DNA from 3 places in the Brevibacillus sp. FSL K6-0770 genome. Region 1 is predicted to be linked to each of the others. Evidence: riboswitches for the same ligand, from Rfam matches in the RefSeq annotation. Region 1 holds a riboswitch; each other region holds the start of a gene.

What was found. A riboswitch is a leader RNA that binds a small molecule or an ion and turns the genes downstream of it on or off. The one in region 1 is predicted to bind cobalamin.
Region 2: linked by a shared signal. The riboswitch ahead of nrdI (class Ib ribonucleoside-diphosphate reductase assembly flavoprotein NrdI) and the one ahead of cobO (cob(I)yrinic acid a,c-diamide adenosyltransferase) in region 1 are both predicted to bind cobalamin.
Region 3: linked by a shared signal. The riboswitch ahead of NST23_RS18215 (ABC transporter substrate-binding protein) and the one ahead of cobO (cob(I)yrinic acid a,c-diamide adenosyltransferase) in region 1 are both predicted to bind cobalamin.

The regions. Positions count from the first base shown of each region.
Region 1 covers NZ_JBBOBQ010000001.1:1,201,974-1,208,839, forward strand. The annotation lists gene NST23_RS06105 (TerD family protein) at 1-768, shown strand, start outside; cobalamin riboswitch at 949-1,170, shown strand; gene cobO (cob(I)yrinic acid a,c-diamide adenosyltransferase) at 1,441-1,980, shown strand; gene cobD (threonine-phosphate decarboxylase CobD) at 1,980-3,086, shown strand; gene cobU (bifunctional adenosylcobinamide kinase/adenosylcobinamide-phosphate guanylyltransferase) at 3,092-3,622, shown strand; gene cobS (adenosylcobinamide-GDP ribazoletransferase) at 3,619-4,359, shown strand; gene NST23_RS06130 (histidine phosphatase family protein) at 4,356-4,961, shown strand; gene cbiB (adenosylcobinamide-phosphate synthase CbiB) at 4,975-5,934, shown strand; gene cobJ (precorrin-3B C(17)-methyltransferase) at 6,022-6,866, shown strand, end outside.
Region 2 covers NZ_JBBOBQ010000001.1:2,783,338-2,790,203, forward strand. The annotation lists gene mnmA (tRNA 2-thiouridine(34) synthase MnmA) at 1-652, shown strand, start outside; gene NST23_RS13655 (hypothetical protein) at 672-1,004, shown strand; gene NST23_RS13660 (ACT domain-containing protein) at 1,039-1,551, shown strand; gene NST23_RS13665 (alpha/beta hydrolase) at 1,665-2,486, opposite strand; cobalamin riboswitch at 2,660-2,857, shown strand; gene nrdI (class Ib ribonucleoside-diphosphate reductase assembly flavoprotein NrdI) at 3,012-3,371, shown strand; gene nrdE (class 1b ribonucleoside-diphosphate reductase subunit alpha) at 3,358-5,442, shown strand; gene nrdF (class 1b ribonucleoside-diphosphate reductase subunit beta) at 5,492-6,445, shown strand.
Region 3 covers NZ_JBBOBQ010000001.1:3,862,403-3,869,268, reverse strand. The annotation lists gene NST23_RS18220 (MBL fold metallo-hydrolase) at 1-825, shown strand, start outside; cobalamin riboswitch at 968-1,109, shown strand; gene NST23_RS18215 (ABC transporter substrate-binding protein) at 1,258-2,241, shown strand; gene NST23_RS18210 (FecCD family ABC transporter permease) at 2,243-3,280, shown strand; gene NST23_RS18205 (ABC transporter ATP-binding protein) at 3,286-4,062, shown strand; gene cobU (bifunctional adenosylcobinamide kinase/adenosylcobinamide-phosphate guanylyltransferase) at 4,075-4,641, shown strand; gene NST23_RS18195 (YitT family protein) at 4,918-5,574, shown strand; gene NST23_RS18190 (hypothetical protein) at 5,739-6,215, shown strand; gene NST23_RS18185 (N-acetylmuramoyl-L-alanine amidase) at 6,200-6,866, opposite strand, start outside.

The sequences.
Region 1 (6,866 bases):
AGATCGGCAAGCAAGGCGTTGCGCACGATAGCGCGCGGCTCCAGACTGCCGATCCCCGAGGGGAGCACGATCCGCTTTTTCACCTGGTGGAAGGAAGGGATCGTCAACGATGTCCCTACCGGGCGGGTAGATATCGATTTGTCCGCTGTCCTGTATGACGAGAAGTGGACGTACATGGAGCATGTGTCCTACACCAATTTGCGGTCCGCGAAGTATCGCGCCTGCCATAGCGGCGATGTCGTACAGGCGCCGAACGGAGCGTGCGAGTTCATCGATGTCGATATCGAGTCAGTGCTTCGATACGGCGGGCGCTATGTCGTGATGTCACTGAACTCGTTTACGAGCCAGCCGTATTGCGATTTGCCGGAGTGCTTCGCAGGCTGGATGATCCGCAGTCAGCCCGAGTCCGGCGAAGTTTTTGAACCGTTGACAGTTCAGGATAAAGCCGACATCGCTGCCCGTTCGACGATCTGCCTCCCGGTCATTCTCGATCTGGCAGAGCGAAAAGTCATTTGGACGGACATCGCGCTGCGTTCGCATCCGCGCTTCGTCAACAACGTAGAGGCAAATGGCGGCGGTATCGAATGGATGGGCCGCGCGCTGACGACACTTGTGAAGCCGACCTTGCACGAGCTGTTCACCCTGCACGCACAGGCGAGAGGGACGATTACCGACCGGATGGAGGAAGCAGACACGGTTTTTTCCATGGAAGAGGGGATTACCCCGTTTGACATGGAAGTGATCTTGGCTGATTTCCTCGCTGGTTAATGATGGGAAGTTTAAAAGTCAGCTCAGGCTGGCTTTTTTCGTTGTTTGCAAGAATCGCTCCCTCGGATTTTCCGTGTTTTTCCATTTTCCCTCTCCGATTTGCAGCTTTTGCTTGAATCCACGGTAGCATTTGCTATTATTAAAACAAGTGAGTGTTATTGAAATGAATGAACGACATTTGAATAGGATAGAAAACAGGTCCTTGTGTTTTTGCGAGTGCTTATTTCGTGAAAGACAGGGTTAAAAGGGAAGTTTGGTGAAATGCCAACGCGGTCCCGCCACTGTAAAAGAGTAGCTCTTCTTCCTGGCAACGGCGCCATCCACTGCCCCACTACGAGGCGGGAAGGAGAAGAAGAGTGATGATCCTTGAGCCAGGAAACCTGCCTGTTTTGGTGTATGCACTGTTTTCCTTCGGGTCAAAGGAAGAGGTGAGGATTGTTTTTGTCAGCTATCCGCGCTTTGTTTTCCTTCTAGATTTTGGAAAACAAAGCGTTTTTTTGTGCGCCTGACAAGCAATCGCTGACACTTTTTGGACTGGACAATGGGGTCCCCGAAAAGTACCTGAAAAGGGCTGGAGAAAACTATCCTTTTTAGGTAACTGACGGGGGCCCTGAAAAGTATGTAGGGTCAAAATGACAGCAAGGTCTTCACTTCAATCTGGGGGTGTGCGTTGTGAGCAATAAACGTGGACTGTTTTTGGTCTATACCGGAGACGGAAAAGGAAAGACGACAGCAGCGGTGGGCTTGGCTGTACGGGCGACCGGGCGGGGAAAAAAGGTGATTATGATTCAGTTCATCAAGTCGCCTGAGCGGACGTATGGAGAGAAAATCATTTTTGACAAGCTCGGCATCGAGATCGTGCAAAAGGGCGTAGGCTTTACGTGGACGAAGACGCCAGAGGAGCATCGGGAAGCGCTCAAGGAGGCGTGGACTTTTGCCCGGGAAACGCTGTCTTCGGGAGCGTATGACGTCGTGATTTTGGACGAGCTGAACAACGCGCTGGCGATCGACCGTTTTCCCATTGACGATGTGCTGCCGCTTTCGGATGTTTTGGAAGCGATTCAAAACAGGCCGAGCCATGTGCATCTGGTCGTGACGGGGCGGAGCGCCAAGCAGGAAGTGATGGACATGGCTGATCTGGTGACAGAAATGAAGCCGCTCAAGCATTACTATGACGAAGGAATACCAGCAGTGCTGGGGGTAGAATTTTAATGAACGTGCTGGAAACGTATGGTCACGGTGGCGACTTGCTGACCGCCTCGCAACGCTTTGGCGTAAAGCCTGGAGAGTTTCTCGATTTCAGCGCCAATATCAATCCGCTCGGCATGCCGGAACGGGTCAGGGACATGCTGCTGGATTCGCTGTCTGCGGTGTTGCGCTATCCGGACCCGGGACACCGCGAGTTTCGCAAGGCGCTGGCGAAGCGTCTCGGACTGCCGGAAGCATATCTTTTGCCAGCCAATGGAGCGGCGGAAGCGATGGCTTTGGCGATTCTCGGGCTGCAACCAGAGACAGTCGGCGTCGTGTATCCGTGCTTTTCGGAATATGCAGAGCTTTCCGAGCAGTTTGGCGCGCGTGTCATTGGTTGCTACGGAAAAGCAGAGAACGGCTACAAGCCGGATCGCGCCGAGCTGTACAAGCTGTTTGAACAGGCTGATCTCGTATTTGTCGGCTCGCCGAACAACCCGACCGGGATCTTGTACGAGCCGCAGGAGCTGTTGCAAATGGCGGACTGGGCGGCAGAGACAGGCACCTGGCTGGTCGTGGACGAAGCTTTTCTCGATTTCGTGGCGGAAGAACGGCAGTTTACGCTGGCGAGTCGCCTGGAGAGCTTTCCATGGGTCATTTTGATGCGGTCGATGACGAAAATGTATGCGATTCCCGGCCTGCGTCTGGGATACGCGATCGCCCATCCAGACGTGATCGCCAACATGCGGCAAAAGCAAGTGAGCTGGAGCGTGAATGCGCTGGCCCTTTTGGCGGGGGAACTGTGCCTGATGGAGCAGGAGTACGAGCGAAAAACCCGCAGCCTGATCGCCGAAGAGCGGGCCAAATTGCTCGACTTCGTCGGCAAGGAGCTGGGATGGCAAGTGTGGCCGGGAGAGGCGAACTTCTTGCTCGTTCGCTCGCCGGGGGAGCTGCCGGCGGCCCAGTTGCAAGAATGGCTTGGCAAAAAAGGGGTGCTGATCCGCAATTGCGCGATGTATCCCGGACTGACTGCCCATGACGTGCGCATCGCGGTTCGCGGAAGTGCGGAAAATGCTCGCCTGATGGCGGTCTTGCGCGAGGTGCGGGATGAAAGGGGCGGCAAGCGTTGAGTCTGGTGTTGGTGACAGGCGGCGTTCGCTCCGGCAAGAGCCGCTTTGCCGAAGAGCTGGCCGAACAGGCTGGCGAGCGAGTTCTTTACGTAGCAACGGGGCAAGCCTGGGACGAAGAGATGAAGCAGCGGATCGAGCGGCACAAAGAGCGCCGTCCAAGTCAATGGGGAAGCGTCGAGGTAGGGGAGCGGCTTTGCGACTACGAGAGCGTTGCATCAGGCTACGGGGTCGTGCTGATTGATTGCTTGTCGACATGGGTGAGCAATCGGCTGATGAGCGTCGAGGAAGCGCAGTGGCGCAGCCAGGAGCATACCGAAGCGCTTTTGCAGGAACTGGAGGCGTGGCTTGCCCTCGTCAGCCGCTCCCCGCAAAAAGTGATCGCAGTCACCAGCGAGGTCGGCTTGGGCGGAGTGGCGATGAATCGGCTGGGCAGATGGTTCGCCGATGTGCTCGGGGATGTCAATCAACAGACTGCACGGCAGGCGGATGCCGTCTACGCGGTAATGGCCGGAATCCCGTGGAGGATCAAAGGATGAATGCATTTTGGCACGCGATTGCCTTTTTTACGCGGATTCCCGTCCCGTGGCTGCGCCCATCCGATGAGGCGTGGAAAAAAAGCGTCAACTGGTATCCGGCTGTCGGGCTGGTCATAGGTATTTTGCTATGGGGTGTCCACCAGGCAGGGCTTTCGCTCTTCAGTCCGTGGCTTGCCGCCGTGTTGACGCTCATCGTCTGGGTGTACATCACAGGCGGACTGCATCTCGACGGCTGGATGGATTTGGCGGACGGATTGGGCAGCAGCAGGCCAAAAGAACAAGTGCTTGCGATCATGAAGGACAGCCGCGTGGGTGCTTTTGGCGTGCTGGCGGCGCTTTTGCTACTGCTGCTCAAGGCGGGCGCTTTGACAGAGCTGACACATCCAGGCTGGGGGCTGCTCCTCGTTTTTGTTCCCGCAGCGGCGCGGACCCATGTCCTGCTTGCCATTCGGCTCTGGCCGTACTTGTCGGCGGATAAAGGGATCGGCAAAGGCATCAGCGCCGGATTGTCGCTGTGGGCGATCGTCATCGGCTATGTGGCTTTGCTCGCAGTTGGCTGGCTGGCAGGCGGCTGGCAGGTCGTCGCGGCGATCGCTGGATCGTGCTTGTTCGCTCTGCTGTTCTGTCGTTCGGTTGCCCGCAAGCTGGGCGGGCTGAACGGGGATTGCTACGGGGCTGTCATCGAGAGCAGCGAGGCGGTCATGCTGCTTGTACTGGTCGGGAGTTGGTGGTTATGAGGTGGGTCTGGATACGCCATGGCGAGACTGACAGCAATCGGGAACACAGATATCTCGGGCATAGCGACGTCCCTTTGAACATAGATGGAAAAAGGCAGGCGAGTGAACTGGCAGAGCGCTTGTCCCGCCAGATCGAACGGCCTGATGCGCTCTACGCCAGCGATTTGCTCCGGTGCATGGAGACGGCCCAACCGCTGGCCGACGTATGGGATGTGCCGATCATCTCTGTTCCGGCTTTGCGGGAGCTGTCTTTTGGCGACTGGGAGCTGCTGACCTACGACGAGCTGATGCAGGCGGATTGCGAGCGGGCTACGCGCTGGTACGACGATCCTTTTCACTGCTGTCCGCCCAACGGGGAAAGCCTGCAAGCGCTGGGCCACCGCGTAGACGGCTGGTTGTGCAAGCTGATGGATCGGCAACAGCGGGAGCCAAACGAAACGACCGTATTGGTTGCCCACGGCGGAGTGATTCGCTGGTTTCAGGCGGCATGGCTTGCAAAAGACCCGCGCCAATACTGGCAAGTAGACGGGCTAAAGCACGGAGAAGCGCTGTTTGCGGAGTGGGATGGGCAGCGCTGGCACAGACAAAGGCTGGGAAGCTAAAGAGAGGGACAACATGACGGAAGTGTGGGTATTGTGCGCGGCATACTTGATTGATCGGGTGGTAGGCGACCCGCGCAGCTTGCCGCATCCGGTGGTGATCATCGGATGGTGGATCACGCGGCTGGAGCGTGTCATTCGCGCTGTCGTCAAGCGGGAATCGCATTTGAAGCTGGCGGGAATCCTGTTTCCGCTCCTGATCGTGTCAGGCAGCTATGCCGCCGTCTGGCTGATTTTGTGGGTGGCTGCTCTCGTGCATCCACTGCTCGCGTGGGTGGTTGGAGCCTGGCTCATCTCCACGACGATCGCGACAAAAGGCTTGGCGGACGCTGGGCTGGAGATTGCCCGCCATCTGCTGGCAAATGACATGGCGGCGGCAAGGAGCTCCTTGTCGATGGTTGTAGGGCGTGACACGGATCAGCTCGATGAGCCGGAAATTTGCCGGGGGGCGGTGGAGACGGTAGCGGAAAACATCGTGGATGCGATTGTTTCCCCGCTGATCTACGCCGCATTGGGCGGTGCGCCACTGGCGATGGCTTATCGGGCGGCCAACACGCTTGATTCGATGGTCGGCTACAAAAATGAGAAGTACAAAAACTTGGGCTGGGCGTCCGCGCGTTTTGACGACGTGATGAATTACATACCCGCTCGCCTGACCGCGCTGCTTTTGGTCATGGCAAGCTGGCTGCAACGACTGGACTGGAGACAGTGCTGGGCGATGATCAAAAGAGACGCGCACCTGCATCCAAGTCCAAACAGCGGATTGCCGGAAGCGGGGGTGGCTGGCGCACTTGGCGTACAGCTTGGGGGTCTTAACTACTACCAAGGTGTGCCGTCCAATCGGGCAAGGCTCGGGGACCCGCATCGGCCGTTGGCTGCTGCCGATATCACGGCAACCATTCGTCTGATGTATCTCACTTCCTTGCTGTGCCTGCTTTTATGTTTGGGGATTGCAGCAGTTCTGGCACTTGTCTAGCCGGATGATGAGCGAAAAGACACCGTAAGAGTAAGACCATATAACGCCTGCATGCGACACGTATGCGATGGAAAGGGGAGGGGCCGTATGAGCGGCAAGTTGTTTGTGATCGGGTTTGGCCCGGGAAGTTTTGAACATATCACCAAGCGTGCGCGGGAAGCCCTGCAAGAATCTGACGTCATTATCGGTTACTCGACGTACGTGGATTTGATCCGCGGACTTTTGACCAATCAGGAGATCGTCAGTACCGGGATGACCGAGGAAGTGACGCGTGCGCGCGAAGCCGTGCGCCAAGCGGAAGAGGAAGGCAAAAAAGTAGCGGTGATCTCCAGTGGAGACTCCGGCGTTTACGGGATGGCGGGTCTGGTCTACGAAGTGCTGGTCGAGAAAGGCTGGACAGAGGCGACAGGCGTTCCGATCGAAATCGTTCCGGGCATCTCGGCGATCAACTCCTGTGGCGCTATTCTCGGTGCTCCGATCATGCATGACGCCTGCACGATCAGCTTGAGCGACCACTTGACGCCGTGGGAGCTGATTGCCAGACGGATCGATGCAGCCGGGATGGCTGATTTCGTCATCGCCTTGTACAACCCGCGCAGCGGTCGACGCACGCGCCAGATTGTGGAGGCGCAGCGCATCCTTTTGCAATACCGTTCGCCTGATACACCTGTCGGAATCGTGAAAAGCGCCTACCGCGAGCGCGAGACGGTCGTGGTGACGACACTTGCGCAAATGCTGGAGCACGACATCGGCATGTTGACGACGGTCATCATCGGGAACTCTTCGACGTTCGTATACGATGGCAAAATGATTACGCCGCGCGGCTACCAGCGCAAATACACGCTGTCGGCAGACGAACAGCCGCTCAAGCCGCATCAACGGCTGCGCGTGGAAAATGAACCGTGGTCATTGGAAGCAGGCGACGAAAGCGT
Region 2 (6,866 bases), 1.6 Mb from region 1:
CCTCAACGTGCTCGGCCAGGAGCAGTTGTCCAAAACGATGTTTCCCATCGGACATTTGCCAAAGCCCGAGGTGCGCAAAATTGCCGAGGAAGCAGGGCTTTACACCGCAAAGAAAAAGGACAGCACAGGGATTTGCTTCATTGGCGAACGCAACTTCCGCGAGTTTTTGCAAAACTACTTGCCAGCGAAGCCCGGCAATATCGAGACTGTCGAGGGAACCGTGATCGGGCAGCACGATGGACTGATGTACTACACGCTCGGTCAGCGCCAAGGGCTTGGAATCGGCGGCGGACACGGCACGAGCGGTCAACCGTGGTTTGTCGTGGACAAGGATCTGGAACGCAACGCACTGATTGTCGGGGAAGGCTCCGATCATCCCCGCCTGTACTCAAGCAGTCTTTTGGCGACAGACGTGAGCTGGGTTAGCGCCAACAAGCCAACTGGATCGTTTGTCTGCACCGCGAAGTTCCGTTATCGTCAGCCGGATCAGCAAGTGACGGTACACGTGCAGGAAGGCAACACCATAGAGGTCGTTTTCGCTCAACCGCAAAAAGCCGTTACTCCTGGACAGGCCGTCGTCTTCTACGATGGCGAAGTTTGTCTCGGCGGAGGAACGATCGACAAGGTGCGTTCGATAGATAAAGAGAATTAATATACGGGGGAAGCGCTTGGTGGATGCAACGAAAAAATCCAAAGTGATTATCGTTTCGTTTTTGGCGGGAGCACTCCTCTTGGGGTTTCTCGCTTACATGGGAATGTCGGCTACGAGCAGTGAGCACATGGCGACGATCCAGGCTGTCATCAAGGAAAAAGGCGGCGTGATTGAACCGGGCGGCGTGACCGCTGTTCCTGCCGATGAAAGCCCTTTTGCCAAAAGCGGAAAAGGCAATACGATTTACCGCATTGTGTACAAAAAGGACGGGGAAAGCCTGACAGCTTGGTACCGTTCCGAAAACCATTCCTCCATCATCAAAGAGCCGGAAGAGTGGATTCTTCCGAAATGAAGAATAACCTTGACTGGGAGAGTGAGGGCATTACATGACCCAATACGCTGGACTTCGTGAGTTGGCCCAATTGATTAGCAGACTGGAGCCGCAGCTTGCAGGGGCAACCTTGAGCATTTTGGCCCATGAAAACAAAGAGCAGATCGCATCCTTGCTTCTGGAAGGGCTGGGCAGCGGCGTTTCCGTGCAAAACAGCTCTGGCGAATACGCCAACCATTTGGCGAATTTGCGCGTGGGCGCGAACAAATATACGTTCGCCCAGGACTGGCGCGAGGTGTACATCAGTGAGATCAATTACTGCGCCTGTCGGATTCCGCCGGGCGGTCACGGTCTTTTGGTGCACCATACCGACTATCCCGGGGTCATTTACGACGTATCCCGCAAACTGGCTGACCACGAAATCAATATTTCCAAGCTGAACGTGTCGCGCGAGCAAAAAGGGAAGAACGCCCTGCTTGTTTGCGTCACGGATGAAGAGATTACGCCAACAGTTGTAGCGGCGATTGAAGAGCTGCCGCAGATCAACAAGGTGTTGTCCCTCCAGTAAGCCGAAAAAGAGCAGAAATGCGTGCATGACCGCTCATATGTTTCGTATGGGCGGTTTTTTGCGTGCGTGGAGCGGTTGTTGGCCGGTTTTGGGAAAAGAAAAAGCTGCCCTGGTTAGCGGGCAGCGGTTTTGGATGCGAAGCGGATCGCGTGGCTGATCAGGACGTGCAAGACAGAGGTGTGATTTTCGTCCGGGAATTGACGGAACGTGGCTTGTATCTGGCCTGTGCCGAGAGCGGACAGCCTTTTTGCCATGGCCTCAGCTTTGACGTTGACGTGGAAGCGCCCGTCGTTCTCCAGTTCCCCGATCGTCAGGAGCGCTCTGACTTTCAGCTCGTCTGTAAGCCGTTCAGGCAAGCGCCGCTCTTCTTCGAGCAGGACGCTTTCGTTCCAGTGAATGGACGGGCTGCCGGCGATATAGCATTGGTACTCGTGCGGCCGCGTCAACAGGGCGTGCAGCACCAGCAAGCCGCCGAGAGAATGACCGAAGATCGTCTGGCGCGAGGTGTCGATGGAAAAGTCTTTTTCGATAGCAGGCTTCACCGTTTTCTCGATAAACGAAAGAAACCCTTCGGCGCCGCCCATTTCCGGCCATTCTCCGCCGCGCGGATGAGCGGGCAGCTCGTCTTGCGGAACGACATGCGTGAAGTCGTAGTAGCGGGACGGATGGAAGGGCGCTTCCGTCGGATAGCCGATGCCGACGACGATGGCTGGTTGCACGCCTGTTTTTTCAGGAGCGCGGCATTGCAGGCGAATGGCTTCGGTCATCGTGCCGAAAACCGAGTTGGCGTCCAGCAAATAGATGACAGGAAAGCCTGTTGGCGGCGGGGCTGTGTCTGGCGTGCTCACAAATAGGTGGAACGTACGATCGTTGTATGTTATTTTTCTCGTTTGGGAACGGGGAATCGCTACTGCCTCGTAAGTCGTACTGTCCATCATGGGTCACTCTCCATTCGTCCGTAGGCGTCAACTTTTATGTACACGAAACCTATTATATGGACGAAAACCAGAGATTGGCAATAGAGAAATGAGAGAGATTATCACTACGAAAATTGAACATGCCAAGCTTGACTCCTACGATATATTGAGGTAAAGTAAGTTTTACCAACTACATATTGATGCGGACAGGTGTTTACCACGCTATATTTGGTAGACTTAATAGGGAAGTCGGTGAGATTCCGACGCGGTCCCGCCACTGTGATGAGAGAGTTCCATTTGCTTGTGATCGCCACTGATTGAGCCAATCGGGAAGGCCAAATGGAGCAATGACCCCAAGCCAGGAGACCTGCCTGACTGCAAGCACTGTGTAACCTACGGAAGATAGGGAAGTGTTCGAGCGCTCCATTCGTTTGTCATGTTGAATGGATACGATGGGAATCATCATGCGCATTCGACATTTTGGCGTCGAATGCGCTTTTACTTTGGCTAAAAAGTATACAATTGCAGTAAAGGATGAGGGACATGATAATCGCTTTTGATTCAAAAACAGGAAACGTGAGACGATTCGTAAACAAAATCGATCTGCCGCGCGTGGAAATCGATCCGGAGATGGTGCTAGACGAGCCGTTCATCCTGGTGACGTACACGACAGGCTTCGGGCAGGTGCCAGAGAAGGTGGACCGTTTCCTGAAGCGAAATCATGTCTATTTGCGCGGAGTGTCTGCCAGCGGCAATCGCAACTGGGGCACCAGCTTTGCCAAAAGCGCAGATACAATCGCGATCCAGTATGGCGTTCCGGTGATTTCCAAGTTTGAATTGTCCGGTACCGGCCGTGACGTGGAACAATTTACGAGTGGGGTGGCAGCAATTGCGGCACATTGAATTGAACAACCAACTAATGCAGCGTGGAAACGACGGGTTTTACCAATTGGAAAAAGACAGAGAGGCAGTCGCCGTCTTCATGGAGGAAGTGCAGGCGAAGACCATGACCTTCAACAGTGTCAAAGAGCGGATGGACTATTTGATCCAGCATGATTTTTATGAAAATGTGTATGAGGACTACACCGTTGAACAGGTCGACGAAGTTTTCCGACTGGCGCATGACACTGGTTTTCAATTCGCGTCGTACATGGCCATCTCCAAGTTTTACAAAGACTACGCTCTGAAAACGGACGACAAGTCCACGTATTTGGAACAGTACCCGGATCGGGTAGCGATTGTTGCTCTCTCGCTCGGCCGCGGAGACTTCGAGCTTGCGAAGCGCCTGACTGTTTCCATGATGGAGCAGCGTCTCCAGCCGGCTACACCGACATTCCTCAATGCAGGGAAAAGCCGCCGCGGGGAAATGGTCTCCTGCTTCTTGCTGGAAATGGACGACTCCCTGAACTCGATCAACTACGTGCTCGGAACTTGCATGCAGCTCTCGAAAATCGGCGGCGGCGTAGCGGTCAATCTGTCCAAGCTTCGCGGGCGGGGAGAGCCGATCAAAGGCGTCGAGGGCGCAGCCAAAGGCGTCATGCCTGTACTCAAGCTTTTGGAAGATGCGTTTTCCTACGCCGACCAGATGGGACAGCGCAAAGGCTCCGGGGCAGCTTATTACAACATTTTTGGCTGGGACATCAACGAGTTTCTCGATTGCAAAAAGATCAACGCTGACGAAAAATCGCGGATCAAGACATTGTCGATCGGCCTGATTGTGCCGAATGTGTTTTACAAGCTGGCAGAGGAGAACAAGCCTCTGACCGTGTTCGCTCCTTATTCGGTCTACAAGGAATACGGCGTTCATCTGGATGATCTGGATCTCGATCAGATGTACGACGAGTTGGTCGCAAACGAGCGCGTCAAGAAAAAGATCGTCATGAGCGCCCGCGAGATGCTTACCAAGATCGCGATGATCCAGATGGAATCGGGCTATCCGTACATCATGAACAAGACGAATGCGAACAAAAACCACGCGCTCAAAGATATTGGAGCGGTCAAAATGTCCAACCTGTGCACGGAAATTTTCCAGTTGCAGGAGACTACTACGATCACGAATTACGGCGAGGAAGACATTATCCGCCGCGACATCAGTTGCAATCTGGCTTCCCTGAACATCGTCAACGTGATGGAGCACAAAAAAATCCGTGAATCCGTGCGCGAAGGCATCGAAGCGATTACGTCCGTCAGCGATGTAACCCGTGTGGAAAATGCGCCGGGCGTGCAAAAAGCGAACCGCGAGCTGCACTCTGTCGGATTGGGGGCGATGAACCTCAACGGCTACCTCGCGAAAAACAAAATCGCGTATGAGAGTGAAGAAGCAAAAGATTTTGCCCGCACGTTCTTCATGATGATGAACTTTTACTCGCTGGAGATGAGCGCCGAGATTGCCAAGGCAAAAGGGGAAACCTTCATGGGCTTTGAGCAGTCGGAGTACGCCAAGGGCACTTATTTTGACAAATATCTCGCAACCGATTACCGTCCGCGTACGGAAAAAGGCAAGCAGCTGTTCGAGGGCGTGCACATTCCGACGCCAGAGGACTGGGCTTCTCTCAAGCAAAAAGTGCAGGAGAACGGGCTGTATCACGCCTATCGTCTGGCGATTGCTCCGACACAGAGCATTTCCTACATCCAGAATGCGACATCGAGCGTAATGCCGATCGTGGAGCATATCGAGACGAGAACGTATGCGAACTCGACCACGTATTACCCGATGCCGTACTTGACGCAAGAGAACTATTTTTACTACAAGTCTGCCTATGTGATCGACCAGTTCAAAGTCATCGATCTGATTGCCGAAATCCAGGAGCATGTGGATCAAGGGATTTCTACCGTGCTGCACGTCAACAGCAACATCTCGACAAGAGAGCTGGCTCGCTACTATATTTACGCGGCGAAAAAAGGCTTGAAGTCGCTCTACTACACGCGCACCAAGCATCTGACGGTAGAAGAGTGCATTAGCTGCGCCGTTTAACAACAGATGTAGGTCATTGGAACAAGTTGATAGAGAAGAGGAACGCCTTATGAAAGCAGTCAATTGGAACAGGCCGGACGACGATTTTACGATGACGTTTTGGAATCAGAACATCATGCAGTTCTGGACCGATGACGAGATTCCGCTGTCGGACGACAAAATGTCCTGGATGGAGCTGAGCGCTACCGAGCGGGACACGTATAAAAAAGTGCTCGGTGGCCTTACCTTGCTCGATACGGTGCAAGGCGGCGTCGGGATGCCGAAAATCATGGAGCATGTGGACGGATTGCAGCGAAAAGCCGTCCTGGCTTTCATGGGCATGATGGAGCAAATTCACGCCAAGTCTTACAGCAGCATTTTCACGACTTTGGCTGCCACCGAAGAAATCGACGAGATTTTTGCCTGGGTGGAGCGCAATCCGCATCTGCAAAAGAAAGCGGCGTTGATCTCGCAACGCTATCAAAGCATCGAGACAGCGAAAGACTTGTACATGGCGATGGTTGCCTCTGTTTTTCTGGAAAGCTATTTGTTTTACAGCGGCTTCTTCTACCCGCTCTTTTTGGCTGGACAGGGCAAGATGACGAGCAGTGGCGAGATCATCGACCTGATTGTGCGCGACGAAAGCATTCACGGACTGTACGTCGGCGTGCTTGCGCAAGAAGTGTATCAACGCCTCAGCGTCGTCGAGCAGACAGCTGTGAAAGAGGAGCTGTACGCGTTGCTGCACGAGCTGCATGAGAACGAAGAGGCGTATACCGTGTCTCTATATACGGAAATTGGCTTGGCGGACGAAGTGCTGGCTTACGTGCGTTACAACGCGAACAAAGCGTTGATGAACCTGGGACTGGACCCGTTCTTCCCGGAGGAAGAAGTCAATCCGATCGTTTTGAACGGGATTCGGACGCATACGAAGCAGCATGATTTCTTCTCGAAAAAAGGAAATGGCTATGTCCGCACGCTCAACGTCGAGCCGCTGACAGATGATGATTTCCGCTTTGAGTAAAAAGTTAAACGTATGTTTAAAAAGACTGCCGCTCATTGGCAGTCTTTTTTCGATTCCGATCCGAAAATGCGCCAGTAGAATATACGTGAGGTTTGCTCGATAAATAATATTTTAATAGATGGGAAGGAAATGAATCGCCTATTTTCAATATCTTTTCATTTATATTTATGTTATAAATAAATGACGTAACGAGCTGTTTTACTTCTGGTTGTCCAGATAGAATCGTGATCAGCGCGGAAGTGGCAAGCGAGAAGCGATCTGGTCATCGATTACCGATTTGGTCGACTGATTTATCTGACAATTATTCCCGCTCGATCTGATCCCGGTTGTTGGGGCATGAGCGGGCGGAGTGATTGTGTGAATTTTTTCACTAATCAGAGGGTTGCTGAAAAGCACCTTTGCTTTGGAATTACAGGAGGGT
Region 3 (6,866 bases), 2.7 Mb from region 1:
ACAGGGCCAAGCCCGTCCGTACCGTACATTGTGGCAGGATTGCACAAGCTCGGCTTTTCGCCGGAGCAAGTCAAATACATCATCGTGACGCACATTCATCTGGATCACGCGGGTGGGGCAGGCTTGTTTTTGCGCGAATGCCCGCAGGCCAAAATCGTGGTGCATCCAAAAGGAGCGCGCCATCTGGTGGACCCGAGTCGCTTGATTGCGGGAGCGAAAGCCGTTTACCAGGACGATTTCAACCGCCTGTTCGATCCGATTGTGGCGATTCCCGAGGAGCGAATCTTGGTGCGAAAAGACGGAGACACCTTGCCGATCGGGCCGAACTGTGTCCTTGAATTTTTGGATTCGCCCGGCCATGCGAACCATCATTTCAGCATTTACGATCCGGTTAGCCGCGGCATGTTCACAGGTGATACAGCGGGCGTTTTTTATCCGCAACTCCAAAAAGACGGATTGCATTTCGTTTTGCCGTCCACGTCTCCAAACCAGTTCGATCCGCAGGCGATGCTTGCGTCTATCGAGCGTTTTCGCAAGCGCGAACTCCAGCGTATCTACTTCGGGCATTTTGGCATGACGGAAGAAGTGGAGGACGTCTATCGGCAAGTGGCAGAGTGGCTTCCCGTATTCGTGGCAGAAGGCGAGGCGGCCGTTTCCGCCGGGCTTGGCACGGAGCAATTGGGGGACAGGCTGTTCGCTCTTGTCAGCCAGCATCTGCAAGCGCGCGGCATTGCCGAGCAGCATGAAGTGATGAACGTCCTGCGACTGGATTTGCAGGTGTGCGCGATGGGAATTATCGATTACTTGCACAAGCGCAAGCAGTAATTTTCGTCGGTTAGGCAAAAGGCTAGTGGCTGCTGCAGGTTGACGGGTAGCCTGGACCTGCGTTTTGCTGCAAAATGACGCATTCTTTTTTTGGCCAAGGAATGCTATGATGGTGGGTGAGTCTTAGCTTGCAGGTACAAACAACTGAATACAGCAAGCAGGTGCCTCGTCTGTCATGGGCGAGGTGAAAAGGGAAGCCGGTGCAAATCCGGCGCGGTCCCGCCACTGTAAAGCGGCTGTCGCAAGCCGCAAGCCAGGAGACCTGCCTGTTTGCATGATGTGCCTGCGCCTTCGCGGAAAGGTTCGGCCCGTTCAGGACTTTTTGGCGTGACCAGATCGTCCTGGCAAGTCGACCCTTTTGTTTCCCGCTGGAAGCGAAGGGGTTTTTCTATGCTAAGAATCAACCAGTTGCCCAGAAAGGAAGTTATACATATGAAACGTTCGTGGAAACTGCTCATGCCCCTGGTCATTGCTGCAAGCTTGGTCGGCTGCACAGGCAATGGCAACACGCAAACAGCCCCTGCTCCAAAGACAGAGGCGCCACAGACAACACCACAGGAAACAACGGCCAAAGCCACTGTCTACCCGCTGACGGTCAAAGATTCGACGGGAAAAGAAGTGACCTTGCAAAAAGAGCCGCAGCGGATTGTCTCCACCTCTCCAGGTGAAACGGAGATTTTGTTCGCACTCGGCCTGAACGACCGGATCGTCGGGGTGTCCGACTACGACGATTATCCGGCAGAAGCTGCCACGAAGCCGAAAGTGGGCGGTGTCGTCAAGCCGAGCGAAGAGGCGATTCTCGCCCAGTCGCCTGATCTGGTCATCGGCGGAATCTCGATGGATGAGCCTGTCGCTGCGAAGCTGAAAACGTTAGGCATGCCTGTTTACGTGACTCACCCGCAAAAAATGGATGAGATATTTGACAACATTTTGGCGATGGGTGTCATTACAAACAGACAGGAGCAGGCGGAAAAAGTAGTCGCAAGCATGAAGCAGGACATCGCGCGCGTGCAGGAAGCGGTCAAAGCGGTGAAGCCGGAAGACAAGAAAAAAGTGTACCTGGAATTTTCGCCGGGCTGGACGGTAGGCAAAGGGGAATTTCTGGATGAGCTGATCTCACTGGCAGGCGCGACAAACATTGCCGCTGATACCCAAGGGTGGAACCCGATCAGCGAAGAAAAGATTTTAAAAAGCGATCCTGACGTCATTTTGTATGCAAAAGGCATTACGGACGACAAGACAGGGAAAAAGCTGGAGGACATCATTGCGAACCGCAACGGTTGGGACAAGATGAAGGCGATCCGCGACAAGCAGATTTTCGGGATGGAGCAAAATTTGCTTTCGCGCCCGGGACCGCGGATTACCCAAGGTTTGATCGAGGTAGCCAAAGCGATTTACCCTGATCTGGTGAAATAAAATGAAGAAGCAGTTGCTTTTATGGGGAGGAGCCAGCAGTCTGATTCTGCTGGCATCGGCGGTAGTCAGCATTTCGATGGGAGCGGCATCGCTTCCGCTTTCGCAAGTATGGCTGATCTTGTTGCATCAGCTCCCCGGCATGTCGGACTTGGTTGCCGTGACATGGCCGGATTCGTCCGAGCAAATCGTGATGAAAGTGCGCTTTCCCCGCGTCATCCTGGCGATTCTGGTAGGGGCTTGCCTGTCGCTTGCGGGCGCCGGATTTCAAGGGGTGCTGCGCAATCCGCTCGCAGACCCGTTTACGATGGGAGTGGCATCCGGAGCTGCTGTCGGTGCCGCTTTTCTGATCCTGTTTGGCTTGCAATTCGCTTTTCTCGGGGAATGGAGCACGCCTGTGGTCGCCTTTTTGACGGGGCTGTGCAGTCTGTGGATTGTACTGTCGCTGGCGAAGACGCAGGGCAAGCTGCAAACAGAGACGCTCATTTTATCCGGGGTCGTCATTCAGGCGTTTCTCGGTTCGCTCGTCTCTTTTATGGTGTCCTTGTCGAACCAGACGGTGAACGAAATCGTCTTTTGGCTGATGGGCAGCTTGTCGTTTCGCGGCTGGGCTTTTACGTATGTGCTGATTCCGTATGTGCTGATCGGCGTAATCGTGCTGGTTGGCTATGCCCGCTCCTTGAACCTGTTTGCCCTGGGTGAGCGTCAGGCGGCGCATCTGGGCGTCAATGTCGACAAGACGAAGCTCATTATTTTGCTCGTATCGACTTTGTTGACGGCGGCAGCGGTTTCGATCTCAGGGATCATCGGCTTCGTTGGCCTCGTCGTACCGCATCTGGTGCGGATGCTGGTCGGGCCGGATCATCGCATCCTGCTGCCGATGTCGGCGATTGGCGGCGGCATCTACGTCCTGTGGGCGGATACGCTGGCGCGGATGCTGCTCGTTCCTACGGAAATCCCGCTCGGCGTCGTGACCGCGTTTTTGGGAGCGCCGTTTTTCGCCTATTTGTTGAAGCAAAACAAACGAACCGGAAGGAGGTAGCTACGATGATCCACGTACGAGGTTTGCAAAAAGCTTACCAGGATGTATCGGTTTTAACAGAAATCGATTTTGACGTGAAGCGGGGCGAGTTTTTCGGCATCATCGGTCCGAATGGCAGCGGCAAATCGACGCTGCTGAAAATGATCTCCAGCGTCATTGCCCCTGATGCGGGAGAGATTACGCTCGCTGACAAGCCGCTTGCCCGCTATACGCGCAAAGAGCTGGCTCGTGTTCTCGCCGTACTGGAACAGGAAGGGCTGCCTCCTGTCGGTTTCCGTGTCCGCGAAGTGCTGGAGATGGGACGCTTCCCTTATCAAAACTGGCTCGGTGAGGAAAAGGATGACGTCACGCCGCTGATCGAGGAAATCATGCAGCTGCTGGGGCTTGTGCCGCTGGCGGAGCGCACGCTGGATCAGCTGAGCGGCGGGGAGAAGCAGCGCGTGGCTTTGGGCAAGGCGCTCGTGCAAAAACCGCAACTGCTGCTGCTGGACGAACCGACTACGTACCTCGATATCGGTTACCAGATTCAACTGATGGATATTGTCCGCAAGTGGCAAAAGACGACGCAAGTGACCGTCGTGGCAGTTCTGCACGACTTGAATCTGGCGTCGCTCTACTGCGACCGCATCCTGATGCTGCACAAAGGAGTGCAGATTGGGGTAGGAACGCCGCAAGACATGCTGCAAACGGACAAGATTGAAGCGGTGTACGGGACAAGACCGATCGTCATGGAGCACCCTGTCCATCATTTGCCGCAAATCATGCTGCAATCCCGGGCGTAAGGAGACGTTGGAATGATCGTACTTGTGACAGGCGGTGCGCGCAGCGGCAAGAGCACGTTTGCGGAAAAATATGCGGCTCATCTGGGAAAAGCAGGCGTCTATATCGCCACCGCGCAAGCTTTTGACGAGGAGATGCGCGAGCGGATCGCAAGGCATCGCGCGCGAAGACAGCAAAGCGGCTTTCTGTGGGAGACAGTCGAGGAGCCTTATGCACTCACTGACGTGATTCGCTCGTTGCAGCAGCGAGACGAGTTCAAGCAAAATCAGGCAGTCGTGCTGGTTGATTGCCTGATCGTCTGGCTGTCCAACTGGCTGATCCGCCACGAACAGGAGCAGGCAGTGGAACGCACGCTTGCACAGGTAGATGAGCTGATTGCAGCGCTGCAACATTTTCCCGGAACGATTTTGTTCGTTACGAATGAAGTCGGAGACGGGCTGGTTCCGGAGTATCCGCTGGGACGCATGTTCCGCGATTTGGCGGGCCTGATGAACCAGCGCATGGCGGCGGCAGCCGATCAGGTTTTCCTGCTCACGGCAGGCATTCCGCTGGAGATCAAAAGCAAGGCGTTTCGCTTTTAGGAAGGGGAAAAGACGGTTCGAGTCGTCTTTTTCCCTTTTTTATGCTATAATATAAGAAAAGCAATGGAAGGGATCAGGATACCATGCGTCCCCATAGGACGATCTGGAAACGTTTTGACCTCTCCTACATCTAGCTTCGTAGTAGTCGATCGTCACTTGGACGACCAATCTACTACGAAAGCGAGGCCCTTTGTATGAGTAGCGACTTATACTTGCGATGTTCCTCCGTAGTCGGTTGGTCGTCTGTGCCAAAACCGACAAAAATGCGAGGAATCGATGATGAGGAGAGCGCTGCAATTTGTTCAACGTTACGGTATGATTTTGTTTGGAGCTTGTTTGCTGGCATTTGCGTATTATCACATTAACTTTCAGAACCATTTGTCTGAAGGTGGCTTTGTTGGTTTGGGCCTGTTGGCCAAATACGTCTTTGACCTGTCGCCAGCGTTAATGGTGCTGCTGTTGGATATCCCGCTGTTTTTGGTTGCCTGGTTAGTGAGAGGGCGACAATTCATCTGGGATACGATTTTTGCCTCTTTGGCTTTTACCGGGTTTTACGAGCTGTTTGAGCAGTATTCCCCGATTGTCATGGACATGAGCAGAATGATGCCCCTGGCTTCTGTACTGTCAGGCGTATTGACCGGACTCGGCACGGGACTGGTTTTGCGCTACGGAGCAGCGACGGGCGGCGACGACATTTTGTCCCTGTTGCTCAGCAAGTATACGGGATTGTCCATCGGTACGATTTTCTTGTTGCTGGACGTGATGGTTTTGTGCCTGTCGTTCTGGTATGTGCCGATGAAAGAGATGCTGTACACCATTTTAGCTGTAGTCATTTCCAGCCAAGTGATTACCTGGACGGTCAAATCCGGAACAGGAATCGCCGTAGAGGAAGAGGCGCACGCTCATGGCAACGTCTCTGTGACGCACCAATGAAAATGAGTAATCCAGTTGAAAAACATGCCTATACACATGCGCGCAAAAGGCCAAGTCGGGTTAGCTGTCGACTTGGCCTTTTGCCATTTCTACGTACATAACTATATGGCGAAGTAGTGGATACTAACCCTTACGAGAGTTTTGACGGAAAGGACGGGGGAGCAATGAGCGATCGTTTTTTTGGCAACTACAAAGCGTTCGTGGTCATCCCGGCAAAAGAAAAGGGAGCGGGGCCAAAAGCGTTTGATCCTAGTGACTACAGCCGCCATTTCATCCTGACGTTTTCCTTGTACGATTCGCTGATTACGTGCTGGAAGGAAGCCGGGAAGTTCAAGGTTCAGCCGCGGCAAGGCTTGGCTCGTGTCATCGATGCGTTTAACCTCAAGCACGACGGCACGGCCTACTTGCAAATGCTGGAGATGGAGGACGACCAGCCGTATTTTGTGCTGGCGTTATCTTGCAAGTCGGCCGCCGATCACGAGCAAGCAGCGATTAACCGGATTACGCAGCTTCTGGAAAAAGATTTCGCCACGGATCTGTTGATCGGGGAAACGTGGTACCAGCTGATCGGCGCCAAAGGCAAATTCGAGCGGAAGCTGTTCTCCTACAACATACAGCCTTATGCTCAACCTCCGAAGTAGTCGGCGAGTCCATCCGCGATGGCTTGCGCGGCTTTTTCCTGGTACGAGGACGTGCGAACGAGCGCTTCGTCTTTTGGATTCGATAAAAAGCCCAGCTCCACGAGCACGGACGGCCTGTCGTTTTCCCGCAGGACGTGGTAGTCGCCGTAGGAGATGCCGTTGCTTTTCAAGCCTATGCCGCTTGCCAGGCGCGATTCGATGCTGCGGGCGAGGTCGTAGTCTTTGTTTTGCGCATAAAAAAAGGTCAAGGTGCCGCTGTTTGGCTTGGTCGAAGAATTGTAGTGGATGCTGACGAAGGCGTCTGCTCCCCGCGCCTCGCTGATCGCCACCCGCTGCGAGAGCGAAGGCTTTTCCGCATCGCTCGTCCGCGTCAAAATGACCTGCGCCCCGCGCTGCCGCAGCTTGCTCGCCAACAGCGCCGTAGTTTTCTGGTTCAGCGTCTTCTCTTCGGTGTTCCACTTCGTTCCGAGCGTTCCTACATCGCTTCCGCCGTGCCCCGGATCAAGCACGATGACTTTGCCCCGCAGTCCGCCTGACTTGTTGCTCTTGCTAGTGGCTGGACTGCTTTTTCCTTCCTGGATGTAACTCGACGATACCCAGCCTGTTTTGCCATCGGCGGTTCTGGCCTGGAGCCAGTCTGCTTGCCTGTTG